DNA from 3 places in the Paenibacillus sp. CMAA1364 genome. Region 1 is predicted to be linked to each of the others. Evidence: riboswitches for the same ligand, from Rfam matches in the RefSeq annotation. Region 1 holds a riboswitch; each other region holds the start of a gene.
What was found. Region 1 has a riboswitch for cyclic di-AMP ahead of ACH8E3_RS11975 (3D domain-containing protein). Riboswitches for the same ligand answer to the same signal wherever they lie in the genome.
Positions count from the first base shown of each region.

Region 1 (4,290 bases):
AAGCCTTTCGGTAAGAGCACCGATGCCAGGCCCTATCTCTAATGCCCCTTTGGACTTATCTAAATCTGCTGCTTCAACAATTTTATTCAGAATATTCTGATCAATAAGAAAGTTCTGACCTAAGCTCTTCTTAAAAGAGAAACCATGGCGCTTAATAATATCTTTTGTTCTTTTGGGTGTGGCAATGCTATCTATTTCATTCATTTGGTATTTAATCCTTCCTCTTCAATTTGGGCGAGAGCACTAACGAATTCATCACGCGTAATTTGGAAGATCGCTAGTCGCTTTAGAAATTGCTTACCATTACAGTAACCAATGCCCAGTATATTACCCATTTCCATTCTACGATTTGCCGCATCAGAATGAACCATGAGTCCCGCTTCTATGAGATCCTCCATATCGATCATACTTGGTACACCTTCATAGGAGGTGTGAACACGTTCTAAGGCATGCCTTATAGCTTCAGGAGATGCATTCTCTACCCCGATATCTCCTTTACGCGTTGCATCCACTTCAGGGATAAAGGCATGTTTGCACCCAGGTACCTTGTTGGTAATCATTTTGCGGATTCGTTCGCCTGCATGGTCAGGATCGGTAAATATAATAACCCCTCTACGCTCTTGGGCTAATGCAATTCGTTGTATGGTACGTGCATTAAGCGCTGAACCACCTGTCTCAATTGTATCGGCTTCTACCGCCCTCTTAATGGCTGTCGTATCATCCCGACCCTCAACTACAATAACTTCCTTGATCATAACGATACTTCCCTTCAGTGCCGGAATAACAACAGCAAAAAGAAGAGGATAAATCCCCTTCTTTATTATGACGTCCATATGTCCTTAATAGTATAGGAATAGCAAGCTGTTGTAAATTATATTAGTTCAATTGAGGCTTAACCGGTCCGATAACATATACCGTTCTACCATTCTTACGTCCGAAATTACGTGCATTCTGTAAAGAATCATAGTACACATCAATCTTGTTACCTTTGATTGCTCCACCGGTATCTTCTGCACGACGGAATCCTATTCCTTCGATATATACCCACCAGCCCATAGGAATAACGTTCTTATCTACAGCAATCGTACGTCCTTCGGTTACTCGTGTACCCGAGGCGGTGCGAGTTCCAATACCAGGCTCCTCTGAAGAGTATGCGGTCATAGATACATTCTTCAGCACCTTTTTATACGTAAAATCAACACCAGCTTTACTGGTTCGATTATTCACATTAGCAATCTCTGGCTTACTGCTGCTTTTTGCACTGGCCAAAATAACTGGTGCGGGCTTGGGCTTAGGTGCTTCAACCTTGGTGCCAACAGCAACGACTTTATCTTGAACTTTATTTCGTACTTCTTTATTGACTAGACTCATCGTTACAAATTGTCCATCTTCATATATTTTCTCGATATGTTGTACGATTGCCCCAGATTGTCCATTCTGTACGATCTTGACATTTCCCTTCATGATCGAGGGATCGGAAGTCTTAATCACCTGGAAAGGAATAGTCTCCACACGCTCAACCATCTGTTTATTAATCCGAACAATTCTAATGTCCAACTTATCTGTAATCTTTGTGTTTAAATCAGGAAATATTTTATCGTGCTCATCTAGTGTAATACCTAGTTGTTTAATGGTATCGTTAACGGTCCCTTGTGTTGTAAACGTATTGACTGACTGACCATCAGCAGTAATATTGACCGCAAGTGCACGTTGAATATGAATCTTATCGCCATCTTTAATCTTATTATCTAGTGCCATGGATACATTATCTTCCGGTCTTAACATGATAGCTTGTTCATTCAACATTTCCTGTAACATAGCATGTTGGGTCTCAATGACATTCACTTGCCCATCCATCACCAAGTACACTTGTTTACGCCCTTGAATACTAACAATTAATAGAACAGTCAGGGTTATTGCGATTAATACAATAGCAGCAACAGAGATCTTACTCAAACTTTCATACTTCCAACGTGGTGCATAAGTCATGCTGGATGATGATGAATCATGGGTCTGGTTCTTGAAAATGCCCACTATCCGATCCTCCTTCATAGCCCGCCGTCTGAAATAAAGCTGATGTGTAATTGACGCGACTAAAATAAATTTTTACAGGATACTAGAGCAATATCCATCCTGCATCATGAACCAGTCTTCTCGTCCCGTTGTCACCCCCTACATAAGAGTATGATGACAAAATTGTCTTTATTCAAAAATAAAAGAAGCCTAAAGAAAGAGTTAGAGGAACTCCTTCGCGGCTTCCCATTGTATGAATAAGGGAACTATCTGCACGAGTTGGCCTCTCTTCATTGCGCTGACGGGGTTAGCTGTCGGGTTTGGGCAAAAGAGAGTTGCCCTATCTCAGGTCATTCGCTCATGGCGGATGCCCTTGAATTCACCCCAAAGACTCAATAAAAGAAATCAAATACGATTTATATCCTTTACATGATGGATATATCATATTGGTTCCCCCGTTCTCCAACAATCAGGAGATTAAGCGAGACTGATTCATGAAAATAATAAGCTAACTAAATTGACTAGCTTACATCACTGAAAAGATGATATCGCGTTTTGATACATATTGTAAAGGAGCATTCAACCACAAATAACTGTATAAATGGTTAAAACTTTGTAATATTCCATCACTACTTAATCATAACTCATGATTAAGTAGCTTAATCTCACTCTTTCGTACCATTTGCTCTGCTATTCACGTTATACCAAATAAATACAGGGCATTTTTGGTGGTTATTTGAGCTAATTCATCGATTTCTATGCCTTTAATTTGAGCCGCAGCCTCTGCCACTAACTTCACATGAGAGGATTCATTCCTCTTTCCACGAAATGGGTGTGGTGTAAGGTATGGGGAGTCTGTTTCGATTAATAATCGATCCATCGGTACCTGAGCTAATACCTCTTTAGGTTGTTTCGCATTCTTGAATGTTATAGGTCCGCCAAATGACAAATGGAATCCCATATGAAGACACATCTTTGCAGTCTCCCAACTACCAGAGAAAGAGTGCATAATTCCACCAACCTCATGTGCCTTTTCCTCTTTTAGAATTCTAACGATATCTTCATGTGCATCCCGATTATGAATCACGATGGGCATCTTCATTTCGCGGGCAAGTGCAATTTGCTGACGAAGAACCTTCTGCTGTACATCTTTTGGTGATGTATCCCAATGATAGTCGAGCCCAATCTCTCCAATAGCCACGACCTTCTCATGTTGGCATAGTGATGCGACCCATGCCAGATCTTCATCCGTCATCGTTATGGCATCAACGGGGTGGAACCCTACTGCCGCATAGATAAAGTCATACTTCTCAGCCAATTGCATCGTGGATGGAATGGTTTCTCTATTAAAACCGATATTGACCATCTTACCAACGCCATCTTCTACTGCGCGTGCAATTACCTCATCGCGGTCTTCGTCAAATTCCGGTGCATCGAGATGCGTATGTGTGTCGAATAACATCATGATATTAACTCCCTTTTGTCATCGTAGTTTTACTGCTAGATAAACCGCTAGTAGGTTCAAGAGGTTCTATCAGAATACCGTTATTACTTCACTTGGTATAATCCATGAATAGACGAGCAACAGAAGGCGTAAATGCTGTTAATACGTTCTTAACCTTCTGTTCAGGATAATACAAGCGAAACTTACCACGTTGGAGGCCACTGATAGATCGTACAATGTCAGATACCTCCGAAATCTCCATTAGCTTCTCTTGCCGGTTCAACAATAAGATTTGCTTTTGACTAACTTCATCACCGGAGTGAAATACATCATACGGAAGATCGCTAGGAGAATCAATAATAAGGTCATATTCTGGGTTAAGACCATTGCGATGAAATTGATCATAGATTTCAGGAACCATATCTCTATCATGTGGTTCTAATTCAATATATTTATATAATTTGCGATGCATAAATCGACAGCAAAGCTCGCTTAGTACCTTGTCCTTCTCTGTCGTCCACTGCATAAATGCAGTCTGAATGAGAGCTTCATCTAATTTCAAATACTGCTCTACTGTAACTTCCCCCTTGAACAAACAGATAAATGGTTGAAGCATAAATTCAAAGTGATAACCTTCTATATACAATTCCTTAGCTCTTTTAAAAATAAGCCTTAGAATAATCTCAGAACTTCGCGTTACGGGATGGAAGTACACCTGCCAATACATTTGATACCTTGCCATTAAGTAATCCTCAACAGCATGCATTCCTGATTCCTTCACGACAATTCTTCCATGATAGGGTCTTAACATTCTTATGATCCGATCGATATCG
Region 1 is NZ_JBITNB010000020.1:11,388-15,677, reverse strand. It holds gene rsmA (16S rRNA (adenine(1518)-N(6)/adenine(1519)-N(6))-dimethyltransferase RsmA) at 1-204, opposite strand, end outside; gene rnmV (ribonuclease M5) at 201-755, opposite strand; gene ACH8E3_RS11975 (3D domain-containing protein) at 877-2,034, opposite strand; cyclic di-AMP (ydaO/yuaA leader) riboswitch at 2,295-2,507, opposite strand; gene ACH8E3_RS11970 (TatD family hydrolase) at 2,708-3,478, opposite strand; gene ACH8E3_RS11965 (HD domain-containing protein) at 3,567-4,290, opposite strand, start outside.

Region 2 (4,290 bases), on a different contig from region 1:
CGTTAAACCATGGAATCCTGGATTACTGATGGAGCCATATCCCAATGGGGTCATAAAGGAGATCGCCGTAGGTACTAAAATAATAAACGGATGTACCAGTATAACGAGTGCGATTAACTTCATTTCCTTCGCCTCAATTTTACGACCTAAGAACTCTGGCGTTCTCCCTACCATAAGTCCACAAATAAAGACCGCTAATATAGCGTACATAAGCATGTTCACAAGTCCAACACCCTTACCACCAAACACGACATTCAGCATCATGCCCGCCAGTGCTGCCAATCCACCCATAGGTGTTAATGTGTCATGCATATTGTTGACCGATCCCGTAGTTGCTGACGTGGTAACAGTAGAGAATAACGTCGATTGTGCAATACCGAAACGGACCTCTTTTCCTTCCATACTCCCTTGCGAAGAATCAATACCTAATGCATTAATCGCTGGATTACCCGTCTTTTCGGATATATAACTAACGCTTAATAGAATCATGAATAGAATCATCATAGATGAGAATATAACCCATCCTTGTTTCTTGTTCTTTGCAAACAGTCCGAACATATACGGTAACGATGCCGCTAAAACCCACATACTTAAGATTTCAATAACATTCGTTAATGGACTGGGGTTCTCAAATGGATGGGACGAGTTGACTCCAAAGAATCCACCACCGTTTGTTCCAAGATGTTTAATGGATTCCAGTGACGCGATTGGGCCCATCGCGATTTGTTGCGTTACCCCCTCAAGCGTTGTTATCGAAGCTGTTGGCTCAAATGTCTGTGGTACTCTTAAGCCCACTAATACGATCGTAACAAGAAGTGCTAATGGCAGATAGATACGAATAATGGCTTTGACGAAATCCTCGAAGAAGTTACCTACACCTTTCGCATGTTGAGTAATTCCTCGAATAAAGCAGACTGCAATCGCAGCTCCCGACGCTGCCGAAGTGAACATCATCATTGTAATGATGGCCATTTGTGTGAAATACGTCAGACCACTCTCACCACTGTAATGCTGAAGATTGGTGTTGGTCATAAAGCTAATGATCGTATTCAGAGCAAGCGATGCTTCCATATTCGTATTGCCCGACGGATTTCCTGGTAGCCATCCTTGCAGACGGAGAATGAAGTAACCAAGGAACACTAATACTGCATTAGTAGCCATTACACTCAGTGCGTATTGTTTCCAATTCATGCTGTTACGGTTTCTCAAACCGATGATCTTGTAAATACCACGTTCAATAGAACCAAATATGTTATCCGTGCGATTGGGTTCATTGGAGAATACATGAAACATATAAGTACCTACCGGCTTTACCAGCAGTATTAGCACAACAATCACAATTCCTATTTGCAGTAAGTCCATGCTTTATATCCTCCTTAAAGGGGTGAACTCTTCATATAATGAATCTTGTCTAGAATTTTTCTGGATTGATCAACGCATAAATGAGGTAGATGAAGATGACTATCATCAACGGAATCAGAATAATCATTGCTCCCCTCTCCCCCTATCTACCTGCTGTTCGCACCAATGTGTGAATAACAACAATAAACCGAAGCTACTGACTAAAGTAATGACCATGTAAACATCCATCATTATGGGTATGCCCCTTTCTTATACCGATTCTGTTCCTTCATTTTATTTCTCTGTTAGAAATCCAACATCCCCATTTTTCGTGTAAATGACATGATCTGCACCCAACCCTCTGTATATACCACGTGGGTTCCAATATCGAGTGACGATGCAAATCGCTTGAGAGGTCCACGGGCGGCAAATCTGAAGGTAACGACAACTCAAGTTAAGACTACTCTCAAAAATATAGATTCTTCCCACGTCAACCTGCGGGATGACCCATCTATTCGTTTTAAAGGTATCAATACGTATAACGTTCTCTACACCCATGTTCCGAAATTTCTGTTCTTCTACACGACTGTTTGTTAAAACTACGAATTTCCTTTTCATATCCATTAAGTGGATTATAAATTTAAGCCCATCCTCATTAGGAGCAACTACCATAATGCTCACATCGTCCATACCCAGAGCCTCCCATACATTTTAAAGGCAACAAAAAAGAAGCTCAGTGAAAAGGTGCTTTTCCCAGAGCTTCTTCGTAAGTTCATGATTAAATAAAACATGAACCAGCCAGAAGGCGGTTTGCTGCCTCTCCCTGTACGCTTACGAGGTTAGCTGTCGGATTCGGGCGAGGAAGTCGCCCTATTCTCAAGTCATTTAACACACACTCAAGAAATTCACCCCATAGAACTATCCGTTGTATCCACAGCAGATATTTCCGATTGGTTCCCCCGTTTCAGTAGTTACACTGAATTCAGCGTTCAAGACCATATCTCAATAACATTTACATATCACATTTCACTCTCAACCTTTTGCTTACGAAGTTAGCTGTCGGATTCGAGCGGTGAGAGTCGCTCTACCTCGTGAAGACTTCATGGTCCCCACAAGGATTCACCCCTGTAGCTACCTAAATTCGACTCTCACACCGAATAAAGATAACCACTTTTGGTTCCTCCGTTCTCCATCAAATGACGGAAATTCAGCCGCATTAACGATTGAATTTATTACCAATCTCTATTTCAATATGAATATTACACCCGTCGCGATCACCCGTAAAGGTGACTCAATGCCTTTCTAGAAGGGAATAAGTAGCGTGTAGATTGATAATAGCGATTACAAATTCAACTATCTCTATCCAAGTCATTCATACTCGCTATATCTCGGTTTCTTGTAAATATATTCATATTTTTGATGATTGCAACACAAAAAGGGTGCCACAGTAAAGTGGCCACCCTATATAATTGTATACCTATCTTCACGAGTGGGCTTGTAGTCAATCTAGACGAATTAAGGATTCTCCACCGTGACAGCCCCCACACTCGACGTCAGTGATAATAATGGCCCGCCCCCATTCCGCTCACTTTTTCCTTTGGGTGCTCCAACCACTTGACCAACATCGCTTTTCGCTTCGATTGTACATTTTAGTTGCTCAGCTAGGATTGCCTTAATACTTCCAACGTCCGTCTTTGCGCTCAGGGTGCTCTTGCTATCCATTTGCTGAATTCCCACAACAACACTGCCAACATTAGATGTGATTGTGGATTTCCCAACAATATGTGCTCCATCAATATCAATCGTGCCTACATCATTATGAATATCATAGGTTCCCGTTAGATTATGAAGCTTGATTTCACCTACGTTACTTCCGATATTAAAATGATCTACGGTTTCAGGTAATTCAACCTTGTAATTAATCGTAAATTTGATGAGGCCGTATTCCTCTTTCACCCATTTCCACATTTCCATTTTCTCCTTACCTTTGGGGTGTGCACTAACTTTTATTTGGTCCCCTTGTGTAATTACCGAGATCTCTGTCTGACTAATAATCTCATCATATTTGGATTCGTGTGAAGGCTTATTCGGAAATAAGAGCGTTGCGATCACTTTCATCTGGTCACCTGTAGTCGCTGTTACTTCAATGCTACCAACCTCATTTTTCAGAATCAATTCCGTTGCGGAACCTACCCCTTCTGTGCGTGAGATTTCTTTATGTATGCCGTCTTTCGTTAACTCCTTAGACCAATCAGAGACTTTATTCCCCATATCATCGTTGCATCCAACAAGTAATAGGACCGATAGTGCCACAACCGCTATGACTGATTTCTGTATTCTACGCATATCTACGAACCCCCAATTCAGTGTTATATTATTCCATCATTATACTTCATTAGATAATCAATAGAATCAATCTACAGACTAGTCAAATACTGGACTTTAGTCGGGGGACAGTACAATAACGAAATATAGAATGTTCTTCTTGTGACTTATTTCAATTTATCCAACACTGAATTCAACTTTTGTGCACTAGAAGAAGCCTTGTCTCGACGGTCATCCAACTTCACAGATGTAGAGACTCGTTGTGCTCCCGATAGAAATGGTGATTCATGTAATGCAGCAATAGCACGCCACACTAATTCAAGAGGTCCTTCAATAATGGTACTCATGGAAGTGAGTTGATACGTTATGCCTTCCTGATCTTTCAGAACCCGCTGCATGTCCGCAACATAAGCACTAAGACTCGTCGTTTGTGTTCCTATTGGAATAACCGTTACCTCTGCAATTGCCAAATGGACTTCCTCCTCTATCATTTCTTGATCTATTGTAACCATTTCATACCCTTTTCATAAAATATACCATAGAATTTTCATTTATGTTCGCTAATGTAAGTCGTAGAAGGGATGGCAAAGTTTTCACACCGCTTTCAAGAATGGATTTCATTAA
Region 2 is NZ_JBITNB010000018.1:48,538-52,827, reverse strand. It holds gene kdpA (potassium-transporting ATPase subunit KdpA) at 1-1,362, opposite strand, end outside; gene kdpF (K(+)-transporting ATPase subunit F) at 1,412-1,489, opposite strand; gene ACH8E3_RS11505 (hypothetical protein) at 1,636-2,031, opposite strand; cyclic di-AMP (ydaO/yuaA leader) riboswitch at 2,156-2,339, opposite strand; cyclic di-AMP (ydaO/yuaA leader) riboswitch at 2,368-2,564, opposite strand; gene ACH8E3_RS11500 (hypothetical protein) at 2,857-3,687, opposite strand; gene ACH8E3_RS11495 (MTH1187 family thiamine-binding protein) at 3,834-4,136, opposite strand.
Region 2: linked by a shared signal. The riboswitch ahead of ACH8E3_RS11505 (hypothetical protein) and the one ahead of ACH8E3_RS11975 (3D domain-containing protein) in region 1 are both predicted to bind cyclic di-AMP.

Region 3 (4,290 bases), on a different contig from region 1:
TATGTAAGCTAATAATCTTATTATAACGGATAGGGAACAGACATCATAGCTATTGTGTCAAAAAAGAAACAAAAAATCCAGTGAATATTATATTCCTCCATAAAGATGTGCTAATTATCATAGAGATTACTGGTTGGTCTATAAACCATGCAATAAAAAGGCTGCATGCCAGTGGGTGTAACTCGCTCATAGGTATCCGTAATTTCAAATCCTGACTGTAGATACACTTTAATGGCACGGTTGTTCCAAGTAAGTACCTCTAAGTCAATTTCATCATTAGGGCACCGTCGTATGGCTTCTTGAACGATAGAGTGTACAACGGATTTCCCTAAACCCAGACCACATAAATCAGGACGTAGACAAATACCCAATCGGATAACACCCTCTAATCTAAAAAATTGAGCAAATCCGTAGAGTTCGCCATGTTCATTCGTAATTGAAGCATATTGTGTTTCACGAATAGTGGGGTCACCGAACTCAATCCCTAACGCCTCCATCTGCTCCCAAGGCATCCAACCATAGATATCATAAGGGGAAGGGTGGATCCAACTGCATATGGCGCGGGCATGATCAATCTCCATAGTTGTAACCTTTAATTGGGGTAGAATCATCATTCGTTTCCTTTCTGTATAGAATATATGCTATTCATCTATCAAATCATGAAAAAACCTACAGGGAGATTGAAAAGAAATCCCCACTGTAGGTTTAATAAAGTGAATAATTGTTTAATTATTAAGAGAAACAGATGCATGAGTATCATCGCTCATAATTCTTTTAGCACCGACGTAACCTTTTGTGTAATAGGCTTGGCTAAGTGAGTTAATAATAACACCTTTAGATGAAGATGCGTGTGCAAACTTGTCATCACCTACGTAAATTCCTACATGTGATACCGTGCCTCTTCCGTTAAGGCTAAAGAAGACAAGATCACCTTCTCTTAGATCACTACGCGAGACAGATGTCCCTGTTGCAAATTGAGAACTCGACTGACGAGGCAAGTCAATGCCAAGCTTATCAAAAATATACATAGTAAATCCTGAACAATCGAAGCCACTAGTGCTTACGCCAGCACTTTTGTACGCTGTACCAATCGTAGGCTTAATCGTTGCATCTAGCTTTGAATCTGCAAAAGCGCTTCCAGTTCCAACGGAGAGTAATAAAGTCATTCCTAGCGCAACTGATAATAATTTCTTCTTCAAAAAAATAACTCCTTCCGGTGCCTGCGAGGTTAGCTTAAGGATTCGGTTGAAGGTTCCCTATGATCCCTCTGTTGCAAGATCAATTCACCCAAGACGGTTCCCCCACTTCCCAGTATGTCGGGAATTCGGCTTTGTAGTTAACATATATGTTACAAATATGATTACAAAATTGTTACTATGTAGTTACTGGACTTATTGTAGCAAAGGATTGTAAATTTGGCAATTGATTCTTTCATATTTAGGGTGAATAATCTCATTTTCTTACGAAAAAGACTTAAAAAAGAGATACAGTCTCCTTTTTAAGTCCTATGATGGCATTTCTTATATTTAATTGTAAGCCGTGGCTTGATATTTAGCCGTGCTCATGACGCGCTTAGCACCCACATACCGCTTAGCGTAATAACTTTGATTGAGGGGACTGATCATAACTCCACGTGAACTAGAGGAGTGTGCGAACTTTCCATTACCCACGAATACTCCAACATGAGATACTCCCTTTCCAGAAGTATTAAAGAATACTAGATCTCCAGGTCTCATCTCATTGCGTGATACGGCCGTACCAGTCTTGAACTGTGCTGAGGATTGACGAGGTAATGTGACACCTAATTTCAGGAATACATAGCGAGTAAATCCAGAGCAATCAAATCCGTTGGTCGTTGTTCCACCGGTCTTATAACTTACACCTATCGTACGATCAATTACGGAGTCCATCGTTGAATCTGCAAATGCGCTACCTGTTCCAATGGTTAAAGCAAGAGCCAAGCTCAATACCCCTGTTGTTAACTTCTTGTTCAATTACGTTGTCCCCTTCCAATGCCTGCGAGGTTAGCTTAAGGATTCGGTTGAAGGTTCCCTATGATCTCCTGATTGGAGATCAATTCACCCATGAAATTGGATCCCCCGCCCCCTGGTGCTAAGGGATTCGGCTGATGATGCACCAATAAGTGACAATGTTTAGATAACTGAAAGTAATAATGCGTTCTAAAGGTTACAAAGTTGTTACTAGTGATATCTTAACAGAGCATCTACAGTTTAGCAAATGTATTTGTGTCTAAACGCCAATAAGCCTTCCGCTCTTTCGGAAGAAAGAGCGGAAGGCTTCCCATAACAATAGGATGGTAGCAAATATAATTGGATTCATTTATTTCATGTGAATTTTGGAGTACCATACATCAAATTGCGAAGAGATATGCCAAAATTTAAATAGTGATGATATGAGTGGGTATGACTGTTGAAGTATCAAAGTAATCAGTCCCGACCATATAAGTGAAAGACCTGTGAATAAACAGAAGAACACTAAACTGACTGCACCCAAAGTGAGAGAGATCCCTATCACGGGAAGAACATTACGCAAACAAATCTTAGTAGAGGAGAAGATATCTGCAGAACCCGTGATTCCAAATTGCATGAACAGCATGATTTGATGAATGACATATCGGTAAATGGCCCATCCCAATACATAGGGTATAATTTGAAATAGAATAGTCGGTGTCATGAATCCGCTTAGGATAGTCGTGTATAACTTAGGAATTAACCAGTATGCAGGAATTAGAACCAGAATACTTTCGATCCAGTAGAATAACATGATGGGTTTAGCATACAATCTCATACCCTGAAAGAAGTGAAGACCGCTCTCACCTTTACGTTCTTGATGCAGTCCATAGAATATGCCCGAATGAATGAAAGGGGTGAGAACCATCCGGAATAGTAACATACCTAGCAGAATCCACATATAGTTATGAACGGTTTGACTGTGCGTGAGATTTAATTGCCCCTCAACATAGAATAGAATCTGACTCAACTCCGTGGGAGGTGGATCTGGGTAGCGCTGAAGTAAAGGAACTACGACTGAATTCACTAAACGGTACAAAAAGTAACTGAATAGTAGTTGATATAGAAATAGAATAATCACAACATAGAATTGACTCTTTAAGCTTATCCAGCCATTAACAATATTTGTCCTCACTATGGTTCACCTCACCAAGACAGACTTCCAAGCCATACCTCAAGAAGCTTGGTAATACTGATATTAAAGCGGGATACCTTGTCAGTATCAATGTCCGCCTTTAAATAGTTGTTCATATATTTATTCTCCAATACAAGTGTATAATCTGGATCAATCTGAGCCCAAGACAGGGGAGACTTATAGTTTAGCTTGTATTGGATGGTGTCATCTTTTCCATTCCATGTCTTGTGTACGGTGTGACCATCGGCAAACGTGAACTGTATCGGAATATTGGCATATTGACCACCAATCCTACGCAAGCTAACGTTAGATTCATATTGCTTCTGCGAGGTATGGCTTAACTCCTGAACTGTAACGCTATCAATAGCAAAGTCTGTCATTTGTTTACCATAGACATATTGATCGAAGAAAGATTGCCATGATTTATGCGTAACTTGCTCTACAACCTTTTGGAAATCATGGGTTGAAGGATGGGAGAAGCGATACTTCTTGGCGTAGGTCATCATAATGCTATTCATCTTGTGCTGACCAACTTGGCGCTCAATACTCTTTAACACAAGTTTTCCGCGATAATAGACATTCTGAGCATAGTTATTCTGCGATCCATATTTCCAAGCTTCTTGTGTCATGGATGCAGGTGAAGAGATCATGGTAGCTTGGATGGGGAGATTAGGAACGATTCCGAATTCCTGTTCCATAAGTCGATCTTCTGCGTATGAGGTGAATCCTTCGTCCAACCAAGCTTCTTCGAATTCATTACTTGCAATCATGCCATAGAAATATTGATGTCCGATTTCATGAATAACTGTTCGCTCTAGCTCATAACCGGGTGAATCATCTTTCGCACCGAAGGCTGTAATGAGGGTCGGATACTCCATACCGCCTGCACCATTTCCCAATGTGGGTGGAACAACGATGGATAAGGTGGAATACGGATAAGGACCATACCACTTGCTGAAGTGCTTCAAGGCGGACTCTGCAGCATAGAAATAGCGATCCTTCATATCTTTATGGGCAGGGTCCAGATATAGCTTGATTCGAACACCAGGTACTTCAGGAGAAGAGAAGGGCTTCTCGGCTACAATGAAGTCAGGAGAGGCGGACCAAGCGAAGTCGTGTACATCA
Region 3 is NZ_JBITNB010000035.1:13,849-18,138, forward strand. It holds gene ACH8E3_RS15500 (GNAT family N-acetyltransferase) at 111-614, opposite strand; gene ACH8E3_RS15505 (C40 family peptidase) at 726-1,199, opposite strand; cyclic di-AMP (ydaO/yuaA leader) riboswitch at 1,203-1,340, opposite strand; gene ACH8E3_RS15510 (C40 family peptidase) at 1,527-1,994, opposite strand; cyclic di-AMP (ydaO/yuaA leader) riboswitch at 1,999-2,137, opposite strand; gene ACH8E3_RS15515 (hypothetical protein) at 2,341-3,165, opposite strand; gene ACH8E3_RS15520 (M1 family metallopeptidase) at 3,177-4,290, opposite strand, start outside.
Region 3: linked by a shared signal. The riboswitch ahead of ACH8E3_RS15510 (C40 family peptidase) and the one ahead of ACH8E3_RS11975 (3D domain-containing protein) in region 1 are both predicted to bind cyclic di-AMP.